DNA from 2 places in the Tatumella terrea genome. Region 2 is predicted to be linked to the other one. Evidence: predicted binding sites of a transcription regulator. Region 2 holds the regulator's gene; the other holds the start of a gene.

Region 1 (7,456 bases), on a different contig from region 2:
CAGTCGCTCGAAGTAGCGTGCCACGGTGCGGATAATGGCAGCTCCCCTGACACCGGCCGCGGGCAACATATAGTTAAAACTGTATAGTCCGGCCGTCCCGGCGACCGCCGAAGCGGCCAGGAACCAGCCGGACAGCGTCAGTAAACTGATACTTGCCAGTAATGTCAGCAGAGCCAGCACCAGACCCAGCCCGAGCAAAAAGCCATGGCGTTTCCAGAGGCGTAAAAACGGCAGTAAAGTTTTCATAGCGTTATCTCCCCGTGACGCTGAGCTAACATGTCCCGGAACGGCCCCGGTGTCACGGCGAGCGCCTGCCAGCCGCCTTTCTGAATAATTTTTCCGCCCGCCATCATCCAGATCTCGTCCCAGTCCTGTACTCCTTCGGGCTGGTGAGTGATCATCAGTGTCGTCTGCTGTAAGGAGGCTTCCGTGAGTGCATGCATCACATGTTGCTCGCTTTGTCTGTCCAGACTGGCGGTTGGTTCATCCAGCAGCAGCAGTGCTGAAGGCAGTAACAGGGCCCTGGCAACCGCAACACGCTGGGCCTGGCCGACTGATAACCGGACGGCATCATCGCCGGCAGGAGTATCAATCCCCTCAGGCAGGTCGGCGATAAATTCATTGATTCCACTGCATTCCAGCACCCGTTGAAACTGCTGCCTGTCACAGGGGCGATCCAGGGTGATGTTATCGCGCAGGGTCTCTGCCGGCAGCCGCGGGTTCTGCCCGACCCAGGCCAGTTGTTGCTGCCAGTGATCCGGGCGAATATCCCGTAATTCTGTGCCGTCGACAGTGAGAGACCCCTGGTAAGGAAGAAAGCCCAGTATGACATTGATCAGCGATGTTTTACCGGCACCACTCACCCCGGCCAGCACAACGCGCTTGCCTGCCGGCAGAATAAAATTGAGCGGCCCGGTTAACGGTTCTCCTGTAGCTGTCATAGCAATCAGATCACGTGCGACCAGGGTACAGGGCCCGGACCTGTCCGGGGTCAGTGTTCCGGTGCTCTGGCTGGCCGCTTCAGTGTCACTGAGGAAGGCCTCCAGCTGTTCGGCAGCGCCGATAGCCTGAGCTTTGGCATGGTAAAAATTCCCCAAATCCCGCAAAGGCTGGAAGAACTCCGGCGCCAGGATCAATGCCAGGAAACCGGCAAACAAGGTGACGCCACGGTGATAATCACCAAAATGCAGTACCCCCAGATAGGAGAAGCCGAAATAGACAGCCACCACGGCGATGGAAATGGCCGCGAAAAACTCCAGTACTGCCGAAGACAGAAATGCCAGCCGCAGGACTTCCATGGTACGCAGACGAAATTGCCCTGTACTGTCGGCGATAGCCGCCTGTTCTGCCCGACCCCGGTGAAACAGGCGGAGTGTTTCCAGCCCGCGCAGGCGGTCAAGGAAGTCTCCGCTGAGACGGGCGAGGGCCTGGAAGTTTCTGCGGTTGGCTTCTGCCGCCCCCATACCGACCATGGCCATAAATAACGGGATCAGTGGCGCGGTACAGAACAGGATCAACGCCGCAGCCCAGTTAAGGGGTAACAGCGTGATCAGGATCAGCACGGGGATCAATGTTGCCAGGCTCATCTGTGGCAGATAACGTGCATAGTAATCCTGCATATTATCAATTTGTTCCTGCAACAGGGTGGTCCAGCTACCGACGGCCCGGCTCGTCGTTCCGGCAGGGCCCCGGGCCTCCAGACGTAAAATAATCTGCTGGCGGATAGCCTCGCGGATGACGCTTCCGGCACGGAAACCCGCCATTTCCCGCAGGTAATGCAACAGGCTTCGCCCGGCAAAGCAGGCCGCCAGCGCAACCAGCAAGCCTGGCGTATCACTGGCAGGGTGATGACTGATAATAAAATTCTGCAATATGCGGGCGATGATCCCGGCCTGCGTGATAATCAGGAGTGCACTGAAGACACCGGTAATAACCGAAAGGCGTAACCAGCGGCGTCCGTAATGGCGCTGTTCTTTCAGCCAGCGTACTAAATACTGTTGACGGGATTTATTCATGGAATTCTGCAAAGTGAATGTCAGACACCAGAGGTGTAAAGTAATACCCCTTATAAAAGTGCAGGTACTTTAGCATGCGGAACAGTAAAAAGGCGACAGTTTCGCTGTCGCCTTAGGAAATCATTCAGTGTTCAGGGAAGAACTAGGCGTCTGTGCCGAGACCGTCTAAATAACGTTCTGCATCCAGCGCTGCCATACAACCGGTACCTGCAGAGGTGATTGCCTGACGGTAGGTATGGTCCATCACATCACCGGCGGCAAAGACTCCCGGGATACTGGTCTGAGTTGCATTGCCCTGCAGACCGGACTGTACCACGATATAACCGTTGTTCAGTTCAAGCTGGTCAGCAAAAATAGCGGTGTTCGGGCTATGCCCGATGGCAATAAATACCCCGGCCACGTCGATCTGCTCAGCTTCAGCATTATCCCCTGTCGGACGCAGACGTGCTCCGGTCACTCCCATCTCATCCCCGGTAACTTCTTCCAGGGTACGATTAGTGTGCAGAACGATATTGCCGCTGGCGACTTTTTCCATCAGCCGGTCAATAAGGATTTTTTCGGCACGGAAGGTGTCACGACGATGGATAAGATGAACCTCAGAGGCGATATTCGCCAGGTAGAGGGCCTCTTCGACGGCCGTGTTCCCGCCACCGACTACAGCTACTTTTTGCTTACGATAAAAGAAACCGTCGCAGGTCGCACAGGCGGAGACACCTTTGCCTTTAAACGCTTCTTCCGAAGGTAAGCCAATATAACGTGCCGATGCGCCGGTGGCGATAATCAGCGCATCCGCGGTGTATTCACCACTGTCCCCGACAAGACGGAACGGGCGTTGTTTCAGGTCGACGGTGTGGATATGGTCGTGAACGATTTCGGTATTAAATTTTACCGCATGTTCATGCATACGCTCCATGAGTCCGGGCCCGGTCAGCCCCTCAGGATCACCCGGCCAGTTTTCTACCTCTGTCGTGGTGGTCAGTTGCCCGCCTTTTTCTACCCCGGTAATCAGTACCGGATTAAGGTTTGCACGCGCAGCATAGACAGCTGCGGTGTAACCGGCAGGGCCGGAACCCAGGATCAGAAGTTTACTGTGTTTGGCCATGCTTTTTTCCTCAATAAAACAAACCGCTGACAAATATCTGCTGATTGTAGGCAAACGCGGCGACGAAAAAAAGAGTCCGGTCGCTGAGATTAGCGATTAATGTGAACGTCGAAACTAATCACTCTCTGTAAAGGTCACCCAAAGGGATCAGTCTGGCGTGTGACGGGAGTTGAAATGGCTGAAATTACTGGCTGAAAATTTATATTCACCGCAGACGGCGGAATGTTGTACTGAAATTGGATGTTTTACTTTGACAATCGCCTGTTGTTTTGCGAAAACATGAGGTGAGACAAATAAAGTTCAGCGAACAGGAACCCGCGCAGGCCGCAGCTTCTGAGCGCAGGATAAATAAACCTGAGTTGTTTTTGGGCTGTTTCATCGTGGACAGACAGTGAAATGTACCGAAAACAGCAAATATACAGGCATTGTTTCAATATAACTCAGGCCCTTCGCCGGTGACAGGTGGAAGGGCAGGTAGTCTTGGGAAGGAAATGAAGAGAGAAAATAATAATGACAGATAATAAGAAACGCCCTGGCAAAGATCTGGACCGCATCGACAGAAATATCCTCAACGAATTGCAAAAAGATGGCCGTATTTCTAATGTCGAGCTCTCCAAACGGGTAGGGTTGTCTCCGACGCCCTGCCTTGAGCGTGTCCGCCGTCTGGAGCGTCAGGGGTTCATTCTGGGGTATACCGCACTGCTTAATCCGCACTATCTGGACGCATCACTGCTGGTTTTTGTTGAGATTACTCTGAATCGTGGCACGCCTGATGTGTTCGAGCAATTTAACACCGCCGTCCAGAAACTTGAGGAAACTCAGGAGTGTCACCTGGTTTCCGGCGATTTTGACTATTTGCTGAAAACGCGCGTGCCGGATATGTCCGCATACCGTAAGCTGCTGGGGGAAACCTTGTTACGCCTGCCAGGTGTTAACGATACCCGCACCTATGTAGTGATGGAAGAAGTAAAACAGAGTAACCGGTTAGTGATTAAAACTCGCTAAATCAGGCAGGTGCAAAACCTGTGGCAATTAGGTACACTCCTGTGAATTCATACAGGAACAGTGCTGACTGATGGTGCTGTTCCTCTCTTTAGTTGACAGGCACCTGGAGAGTTCTCTTGAGCCAGGAATATACAGAAGATAAAGATGTATCTTTAACGCCACTGAGTAGTGGACGACGGCTGCTGGAAGCATTACTGATTCTGGTGGCACTTTTTGCCGTGTATTTGATGGTCTCGCTGGTCAGTTTCAATCCCTCTGACCCGAGCTGGTCACAAACGGCCTGGCATGAGCCTATCCATAATCTGGGTGGCCGGCCGGGGGCCTGGATGGCGGATACCCTGTTATTTATCTTCGGGGTGATGGCCTACGCCATTCCGGTAGTGATCATTGGCTTATGCTGGATTACCTTCCGCCATCGTAACAGCAAAGAATTCATCGACTGCTTCTCTATCGGCCTGCGTCTGATAGGTGTGCTGGCCCTGGTGGTCACCACCTGTGGTCTGGCAGCAATCAATGCTGATGATATCTGGTACTTTGCGTCCGGAGGCGTGATTGGCAGCCTGGTCAGTAGTGCAATGGCCCCGTATCTTAACCAGATGACCGGAACGCTGGTCCTGCTGTTTGTCTGGGCCGCCGGGATCACCCTCTATACCGGGTGGTCATGGCTGACGATTGCTGAGAAGATCGGCGGGGTCATCATGTCCGTTCTGACCTTCGCGAGCAACCGCTCCCGGGGGGATGATCGCTGGCACGATGAAGACGAGGACGAAGACGAGGCGATTGCCCCGGTGTCCCGTAAAGAGACGGCGCAGGATGTCACTGAAGACGCTCCTCTGTTCCGCTCCAAAGCCTCTCCGGCCGCCGGATCGCCTGCGCACGGTAATACAGTCTCTCAGTCACAGGATGATGAACATGATCCGCTGTTTTCAACGCCGGTTTCTGCGTCGGAAACGGATGACAATGACCCCTTATTTACCTCTTCTGCCTTCTCCCCAGTGACGGAGGAGGAAGAAAATGATCCGCTATTCAGTGCACCCGTCGCCGGGGCTGGACCGATCATCCAATCTCCTGCCGCGCGGCAACCTGCACCGGAGTCATCCACAAGGCCGGAAAACAGTCCTGAACCTGTCGTCGCTGCCGATGCCTACAGGGCACCTGCTCAGGTGAAAGCCACGCAGGCCGCAGAGCCACCACTTTACCGCTTCGATGTGCCGGATACGGTGGCATCTCAGCCGACACCAGCAGCTTCTCCGTCTGCGGCACCCCAAGCCTCCGGGGTTACTCCACAGGTTCAGACAACCCGGCCTGATCCTCAGCGGCCGCCGGCAGTTACCCCTCAGGCACCGGTTGCGGCGGCGACGCCTGCCGCAGTCAATGCTCAGACCGTGGCTGCCACTGTAGTGAAACCGGCAGGGCAGTCGCCATTTGCTGTGGCCGCCAGTATGGGTAAATTACAGCCCCCTGCGACGGTGACAGAATCAGCGCAACGAAGTGCTAACCCTCAGGTAAAACGCGGAGTCGGTGGGCCGGAACTGCCACGACCGAATCCTGTCCGTTTGCCGACCCGCCGCGAAATGGCCTCTTATGGCATTAAATTACCTTCACAACGGATGGCAGAAGAAAAAGCACGTGAAGAGGAATTACAGCGTCAGCTGAATGCGCAGATACCGGAGACAGACGAGCTTTCGTCCGAACAGAGTGAATTCGACCAGGCGGCGCTTCGCCAGGCTTTTACCGGGCAGCAAAAGGCGCGCTATGGCGAGGACCATGTCACTGCCACACCTGACGAAGAAGATGAACTGCAACAGGCGTTGCTGGCACGTCAATTCTCGGAGCAACAGCAGCAGCGGTATCAGACGCCGGCTGAGGATGCTACGCGGGTTAGTGCTGACCACGTTGTGGCCTCTGCGCCGCTCTCCTCAGAGGCTATTTCTGCGTTTGATTTTTCACCGATGGAAGAGCTGGTGGATGACAATCCGGCAGAGCCTCTGTTTACGATTGCACCGGGTGCGGAAACAGTGACCCCGCAGCCGCCGGAGCAGGCACCGTATTCTGCCGCAGGGAGTAACTCTGCGCAGTCTCCGCAGACGTCAGGCACAACAGCTCAGCCAGGGCACTCACCCTACGCAGCCCCGCAGGCATCGGAGCAGGCACCGTATTCTGCCGCAGGGAGTAACTCTGCGCAGTATCCGCAGACGTCAGGCACAACGGCTCAGCCAGGGTATTCGCAATACGCAGCCCCGCACACACCGGAGCAGGCACCGTATTCTGCCGCAGAGGGTAACTCTGAGCAGTCTCCGCAGACGTCAGGCACAACGGCTCAGCCAGGGTATTCGCAATACGCAGCCCCGCAGGAAGCCGCTTCTCAACCGCCGGCTGCTCAGGAACAGCAGAGTCTGTTCCATCCGTTCCTGGTTCGCCATGAACAGCCATTGGAAAAACCGTCGACACCTCTTCCGACCATGGATTTACTGACACCACCTCCGGCGGAAGAAGAACCGGTTGATATGTTTGCTCTGGAACAAACGGGTAAACTGGTCGAGGCAAGACTGAATGACTTCAGAGTGAAAGCAGAAGTTGTCGGTATTTCACCGGGACCGGTGATCACCCGTTTCGAGCTGGATCTGGCTCCTGGCGTGAAAGCCGCCAGGATTTCTAATCTCTCACGTGACCTGGCCCGTTCGTTATCTGCTGTTGCGGTCCGTATTGTCGAGGTTATCCCTGGCAAGCCCTATGTCGGCCTGGAATTACCGAATAAGCATCGTCAGACAGTTTATTTGCGTGAAGTACTGGACTGCGCAAAGTTCAGGGATAATCCTTCACCGCTGGCGATTGTGCTGGGGAAAGATATTGCCGGTCAGCCGGTGGTTGCCGATCTGGCGAAGATGCCTCACCTGCTGGTCGCGGGGACCACTGGCTCAGGGAAATCTGTCGGTGTGAACGCCATGATCATCAGTATGCTGTACAAGGCAACGCCTGATGAAGTGCGCTTCATTATGATCGACCCGAAAATGCTGGAACTCTCTGTCTATGAAGGCATTCCGCATCTGCTGACTGAAGTTGTGACAGACATGAAGGATGCCGCCAATGCGCTACGCTGGAGTGTCGGAGAGATGGAACGGCGCTACAAGCTGATGTCCGCACTGGGCGTACGTAACCTTGCCGGTTATAACGAGAAGATTGTACAGGCTGAAGCTATGGGCCGGCCTATTCCGGATCCGTTCTGGAAACCGGGTGACAGTATGGATACTACGCCGCCGGTTCTCGAAAAGCTGCCTTACATTGTCGTGCTGGTGGATGAGTTTGCGGACCTGATGATGGCGGTGGGTAAAAA
Region 2 (7,456 bases):
TAGCTGTCCTGCTCATCGATGCCGATACGGGTTTTCACTGTCACCGGGACCGACACCACATCACGCATCGCCTTAATGCAGTCCGCGACTAACGCCGCTTCCCCCATCAGGCAGGCACCGAAACGGCCATTCTGCACTCTGTCAGACGGGCAACCCACGTTCAGGTTGATTTCATCATAGCCCCGTTGCTCTGCCAGCCGGGCACATTGTGCCAGTGCCACAGGGTCACTGCCGCCCAGTTGTAACGCCACAGGATGTTCTGCGTCGTTATACGCCAGATAATCGCCTTTGCCATGAATGATTGCGCCCGTGGTTACCATCTCGGTATACAGCAACGTCTGGCCGGTCAGTTTACGGTGGAAATAGCGGCAATGACGATCGGTCCAGTCGAGCATCGGCGCGACGGAAAAACGCCCGGCAAGGTATTCAGGCGATACGGCCTGCGGTTGAGAGGTCTGGTGCAGGTTGGAGGTTTCTTTATTTTCGTGCATTTTTCTTTATATCATCAGGTAAAACAGCCCCCGTTCGCACCCGGGCGTGACAGGAAGGACTGAAAAAAGGGACAAAAGCATGCCCTACTATAGCATAGAAAAACGGCAGTCCGGGGGTGACCGCACAGCTTCCGCCATGTCACGGAATCAGGGCCCCCCGCCGGCAGGGACCGCTTTCCGTCGCCTGTCGCACTTCGCCATACAGGATCAGCATTAAAGCGCCAGCCATGCTAAGATAGCCCGTTACCGCAGACTATTCGTTGGAGAAAGCCATCATGCAACAGCAACTTCCCGCTCAGATTCTTGCCGAGGCACAGAGTCTCTGCCTGAAACGTGGGGTACGTATGACGCCCCAGCGCGCAGAAGTGTTACGTCTGATGGCCGAAGAACAGGGGGCCATCAGCGCCTATGATCTGCTGGATAAACTGCGCATCAGTGAGCCGCAGGCCAAGCCACCGACCGTCTATCGTGCGCTGGATTTTCTGCTGGAGCAGGGGTTTATTCACCGGGTCGCCTCTAATAACAGCTATGTGGTATGCCCGCACTTTGAACACCCGTCTCATACCTCGGTTATGCTGGTCTGCGATAACTGTGCATCGGTGAGCGAGCGTCATGCTGAAGGGGTGGAACATCTGATCGTCACCCAGGCAAAGCAGGCGGGCTTTCTGCTGCGCCACAGTGTGATTGAAGCCCATGGTCTGTGCGTGAAATGTGCTGAGATCGCGGCCTGTGATAATCAGGAACAGTGCCAGCACGACCACAGCAGCGAAGTTAAAAAACGGGCCGGCCGCTAATTTCCCCGGGGTTCAGTGACGGGTCAGTGATCAAACCAGGTTCCCCTGCGCTGATGCTGCTGCCAGCAATGCCAGAGTGTGATCCCCCGCAGTAGCATAAAGACACAGAGCGCCAGCCAAAGCCCGTGATTACCCAGCCAGGGAACACTGCACAATGTCAGGCCATAGCCTGCCGCGGCAATCGCCATACTGTTACGCATTTCCCGTCCGCGCGTGGCACCGATAAACAAACCATCCAGTAAATACCCGCCGACACCTGCCAGAGGCAGAATGACCTGCCAGATCAGATAATGGTCAGCCAACTGGCGAAGGGAAGGTAATGAGGTCATCATCTCAATGATGTATTGCCCGGCCAGCCCATACACCAGCGAAAAAAGCAGAGCGACAATACCGGCCTGACGGCAGGAGGCGTACCAGACTTCATGCAATTTTCCGGCTTCACGCGCCCCGTAGGCTTCTCCGGAAACCGCCTCCACCGCATAGGCAAATCCATCCAGCGCATAGGCGGTAAAAGTCAGGAACATCATCAGCAACGCATTCACCGCAACGACCTGAGCCCCCATCCGGGCACCGATGAAGGTCAGAGAAGCAAAGCAGATCTGCAGGAGTAAGCTCCGCAGAAGAATATCGCGGTTCAGGCCCAGCAAACGTCTGATATCGCCGCGCCAGCCTTCCAGCAGTAAACGGACAGACATCCTACGCCGCCGGAAAACCTGCAACACCAGTAGCACACCGACCAGCAGCGAGACATATTCAGAGATCACGGTAGCGGCCGCTGCTCCCCGGACTCCCAGATGCAGGTGCAGAACAAACCACACCTCCAGCAAAATATTCACCAGGTTACCGGCGACCAGCAGGATCACCGGAGCCCTGGCATACTGAACACCCAGCAGCCAGCCAAGGATCACCAGATTCGCGAAGGTCGCTGGCGCACTGAGCCAGCGCGTACGGATAAAAACACGTGCCTGTTCCAGCGTACCGGCATCACCGCCGATAAATCCGCTGGCCAGCTGGCTGACCGGGTCACGTACCACAATAAACAGAAGCCCGGCCGCCACACTCATGATCAGGGGCTGAGCCAGGGCTTTGGCGAGGGCTGCTGAATCGCCGGCTCCCCATGCCTGAGCCGTCATCCCCGTGGTACTCATACGCAGGAAAAGCAGCAGCATAAACAGGAAGCTGGTGACCGTGGTGCCGATAGCCACCCCGCCCAGATAGATAGCACTGTCCAGGTGTCCGATCACCGCGGTATCCACCAGTCCCAGCAACGGAACCGTAATGTTGGATAACACCATCGGTAATGCCAGTCGCCAGAGTTTTTTATCGGTGGTATTCAAAAAAGACATGGGTTTTCCTGACAGAGCGCAGTGTCTCCGCCGGACGGGAGAGGATTTCCGGCGGACAAACGCCGGTTGCGGCAGCAGCCGATCAGCGTACTGTAATAAGGTGCAGGGTGAATCTTAACAACCGGAAGTCAGATCTCCCGGTCGCCGGCTGACGGACAACGGCCCGTCAGTTACAGCCATTCTCCGTTGCGGATAATACCGACCGCCAGTCCTTCAACCGTCAGGCTCTGTTCGCGGACATCTACCACAATCGGAGAGAATTCGCTGTTCTCAGGTAATAACTGTACCGTATTCCCCTGTTTTTTCCAGCGTTTCACCGTGACTTCGTCATCGATTCTGGCGACCACCACCTGCCCGTTACGGACATCCTGGGTTTTATGGACCGCCAGCAGATCACCGTCCATGATACCGATATCTTTCATCGACATCCCGCTGACGCGCAGCAGAAAATCGGCACCCGGCTTAAACAGTCCCGGATCGACCTGATAGTGGCTTTCTATATGTTGCTGGGCCAGCAGAGGTTCACCGGCGGCAACCCGGCCGATCAGCGGCAGACCTTCCGGCGTTTCTTCTTCCATCAGCAGGCGGATGCCCCGTGAGGCACCGGACACGATTTCAATAACACCTTTACGTGCCAGAGCTTTCAGGTGTTCTTCTGCCGCATTCGGGGAGCGAAAACCGAGGCGGGCAGCGATTTCCGCACGTGTCGGCGGCATACCCGTCTGTTGAATATGGTCGCGAATCAGGTCATAGACCTGCTGCTGCCTGCTGGTTAATGCTTTCATCCCGCCCCCTGGTTGTTTATACAGTCGCTGTGAGTATATACAGGTCTTTCATAAATGAAAACCAAAAACCGTCATAAAACAAACAACTGTCGGTCATTATCCCGCCAGCGACCACCATTGCCAGAGCACTGTTCCCCAGACAAACACCGCCAGCAGGATCGCCAGCAATACGGCGGCCGATCCCAGGTCTTTCGCCCGGCCGGATAAGGGGTGTATTTCCGGGCCAAGACGATCAACCACGGCTTCTATCGCGCTGTTGATAATTTCGATGATCATAATCAGTACGACCGATCCAATCAGCAGAATGCGTGAAACTGCATCCACATCCAGACAGCCGGCAATTACTATTGCCACGATAGTCACTACGGTTTCCTGGCGGAAGGCCGCCTCATGCCGCCAGGCGGCCCGCAGCCCCTGCCATGAATAGCCGGTGGCCTTCACCAGCCGCCGCCATCCCGTTGTCCTTCCTGCCATCGGCCGTTCTCCTGTTAATTTTCAATAGTGCACCTGGCCACAGATCTTCTTTGCAGTTTCTGGTATGATTGCGCCGCTTTGCTATCAAAAGAGGCTCCGGATTTATCTATGTCAGGCTGGCGTAAACTTTATTATAAATTACTAAGTATTCCATTATCTTTGCTGGTAAAGAGCAAGGTGATCCCGGGCGATCCTGTGACCGAACTCGGTCTGGACCCTACCCGCCCTATTATCTATGTATTTCCGTATGATTCCAAAGCAGATCTGCTGGCACTCCGTACCGAATGCCTGAAGCATGATCTGCCCGACCCGTTAGAACCTCTGGAAATCGACGGCAGTCTGCTACCGCGTCATGTGTTTATTCATGACGGTCCGCGGTTATTACCTTATTTCACCCCGAATCAGGAAACCGTGAAGATTTTCCACGATTACCTGGATCTGCACAGGAACAATCCGGCGCTGGATGTCCAGCTGGTGCCAGTATCGGTGATGTTTGGCCGGGCTCCGGGCAAAGAGACACAGGGGACGCAGGCACCTTTACTCCGTGAACTCAACGGGTTACAGAAATTCTGCGCCATTCTCTGGCTGGGACGGGATAGCTTTATCCGCTTCTCCCCTAAAATGTCCTTACGCCAGATGGCCGATGAGCACGGCACCGACCAGTCGATAGCCCAGAAGCTGTCACGGGTGGCTCATATTCATTTTTCCCGCCAGCGTCTGGCTGCCGTCGGCCCGCGTCTGCCGGCCCGCCAGGACCTGTTCAACAAGCTGCTGCAATCCAAAGCGATTGCGAAAGCTGTTGAGGACGAGGCCCGCAGTAAGAAAATCTCTCACGAGATGGCCCGGAAAAATGCCGTCGCTATGATGGAAGAAATCGCGGCGGACTTCAGCTACGAAGCTATCCGCATTACCGACCGCGTCATGGGCTGGCTGTGGAGCCGGTTATATAAAGGGATCAATGTCAGCGGGGGCGAACGTATCCGCCAGCTAGCCCAGGACGGCCATGAGCTGGTCTATGTGCCCTGCCATCGCAGTCATATGGATTATCTGCTGCTCTCTTATGTGCTCTATCATCAGGGACTGGTTCCTCCGCATATCGCGGCCGGTATCAACCTGAACTTCTGGCCTGCCGGACCGATTTTCCGTCATCTCGGGGCGTTCTTCATCCGACGGACCTTTAAAGGTAATAAGCTTTATTCCACCGTTTTCCGTGAATATCTGGGTGAACTGTTCAGCCGTGGTTACTCGGTTGAATATTTTGTCGAAGGTGGCCGTTCCCGTACCGGGCGTCTGCTCGACCCGAAAACCGGGACACTGACGATGACCCTGCAGGCAATGTTACGCGGCGGGAATCGTCCTATCACCCTGGTACCTATCTATATCGGTTACGAGCATGTGATGGAAGTGGCCACTTACGCTAAAGAGCTGCGCGGTGCCACCAAAGAGAAAGAGAGTCTGCTGCAGATGCTGCGCGGGCTCCGTAAGCTGCGTAACCTCGGTCAGGGTTATGTGAACTTTGGTGAACCTCTGCCGCTGGTCAGTTACCTGAATACCCATGTTCCTGAGTGGCGTGATTCTATCGACCCGATAGAATCACAGCGTCCGGCATGGATGACCCCGGTCGTCAATGATGTCGCACAACAGATTATGGTCCGTATTAATAACGCCGGTGCCGCGAATGCCATGAACCTCTGTGTCACGGCATTACTGGCATCACCACAACGCTCGCTGACGCGTGAACAATTGCTTGAGCAGTTGACCTGTTATACCGGTCTGTTGCGTAATGTTCCGTACTCCGAAGGCAGTACTGTGCCGGATATGAGCGTTGAGGCCCTGCTTGATCACGCGATGAGCATGAATAAGTTCACCACCGAGCAGGATAATATCGGTGACATGATTATTCTGCCAAAAGAGCAGGCGGTACTGATGACCTACTACCGCAATAATATTCTGCATCTGCTGGTGATGCCTTCCCTGATCGCCGCCATCATTCAGCAACATGGCACACTGCATAAAGAGGAATTATTGCGTCAGGTTTCCCTGATTTATCCGATGCTCAGGAGTGAATTATTCCTTCGCTGGGATAAGACGGAGTTACCGGAAGTGCTGGACAGTCTGTGCGGAGAGCTGGTCAATCAGTCGCTGATCACTCAGGACGGTGAACACTATTCTGTTCAGCCGGCACGCCATCGGGTGCTCGGCTTACTGGCCGCAGGAGTGCGGGAGACGCTGCAACGCTACGCGATCACCGTTGCCATCCTGAATGCCAAGCCGACGATTAATCGCGGAACACTTGAGAAAGAAAGCCGTACCCTGGCACAACGGTTATCGGTGCTTCACGGTATCAATGCGCCGGAGTTCTTCGATAAGGCTGTATTCACGGGGTTAGTACTCACTCTGCGTGATGAAGGCTATATCAGTGATAAAGATGATGCCGAACCGGAAAAAACCCGGGGCATGCGTCAGATATTACTGGATTTGACGACCCGCGATGTTCGCCAGACCATTGAGAATGCCATTGAATCTGAGGCAGAACCTTCTGCCTGATCCGATCCCTGGCCATTAAAAAGGGCGTTCCTGAGGAACGCCCTTTTTTTTACTGCAAAGCCGTGACGCTTACATCAGATTAATAAAAGGCAGTGTGCTGAGTACCACACCGACAAAAATCACCAGTCCGACATAATTGTTATTCAGGAAGGCGCGAAAACAGGCCTGACGTTCCCGGCCGATCGCCAGACGTTGCTGATAGATAAAGAAACCGGCAGCGACCACTAACGACAAATAATACCAGCCATTCAGGTGTAATAACCGGCCCGCCAGCGCCAGCAGTGCCAGGGTCGCGATCTGAAGCCCGCCAATAATCAGGCAATCATATTTCCCGAACAGGATCGCGGTCGACTTCACCCCGATTTTAAGGTCATCATTGCGATCCACCATGGCATAAAAGGTATCGTAGGCCACTGTCCAGCAAACATTCGCCAGGAATACCAGCCAGCAGGAAAGAGGTAAGTCCCCACTCACTGCCATCCATGCCATCGGGATAGCCCAGCCAAAAGCCGCCCCCAGCACCACCTGCGGCAGGTGTGTATAACGTTTCATAAAAGGATAAGCACTGGCCAGCAGGATGCCGCCCACCGAAAGCAGAATGGTCATACCACTCATGGTAAGCACCAACAGAAATGCCACCAGCACCAGTGCCACAAACAGACCTTTCGCTTCACGTTCGCTGATAAGCCCGGCAGGTAAAGGCCGCTGCCGGGTACGCTCTACATGGCCATCGACTTTCCGGTCAGCATAATCATTGATCACGCAACCTGCGGCACGCATCACAATCACGCCCAGCACAAAGACGACCAGCACCTTAAAAGGAGGCAATGTCCTCCCCGAGAGCCACAAGGCCCAGAGCGTCGGCCAGAGCAGCAGCACTGTCCCTATGGGGTTATCGATACGCATCAGGCGCTGATAGGCCTGGAATTTGGTGATTTTCATGGTGTCCTGCACGGGGTTGGTTATCCTTTCGCCCGGGATGTATAGGGGGGTGAATGTGGCAAAAATAGCTCGGTTAA

Evidence for each region. The regulator LexA, encoded in region 2, represses DNA repair genes until DNA is damaged. The targets are predictions, from matches to a motif close to TNCTGTATGTACATACAGNA.
Region 1: ABD035_RS13185 (DNA translocase FtsK 4TM domain-containing protein) is a predicted target of LexA. The motif match lies at 4,160-4,179, and genes of this name have one in related genera.

What each region holds. Positions count from the first base shown of each region.
Region 1 covers NZ_BAAAFX010000017.1:236,276-243,731, forward strand. Annotated here, with positions in the region: gene cydC (heme ABC transporter ATP-binding protein/permease CydC) at 1-246, opposite strand, end outside; gene cydD (heme ABC transporter permease/ATP-binding protein CydD) at 243-2,015, opposite strand; gene trxB (thioredoxin-disulfide reductase) at 2,158-3,117, opposite strand; gene lrp (leucine-responsive transcriptional regulator Lrp) at 3,628-4,122, shown strand; gene ABD035_RS13185 (DNA translocase FtsK 4TM domain-containing protein) at 4,239-7,456, shown strand, end outside.
Region 2 covers NZ_BAAAFX010000002.1:27,447-34,902, reverse strand. Annotated here, with positions in the region: gene dusA (tRNA dihydrouridine(20/20a) synthase DusA) at 1-491, opposite strand, end outside; gene zur (zinc uptake transcriptional repressor Zur) at 767-1,285, shown strand; gene dinF (MATE family efflux transporter DinF) at 1,309-2,631, opposite strand; gene lexA (transcriptional repressor LexA) at 2,802-3,416, opposite strand; gene ABD035_RS00165 (diacylglycerol kinase) at 3,513-3,890, opposite strand; gene plsB (glycerol-3-phosphate 1-O-acyltransferase PlsB) at 3,999-6,437, shown strand; gene ubiA (4-hydroxybenzoate octaprenyltransferase) at 6,507-7,379, opposite strand; gene ubiC (chorismate lyase) at 7,400-7,456, opposite strand, start outside.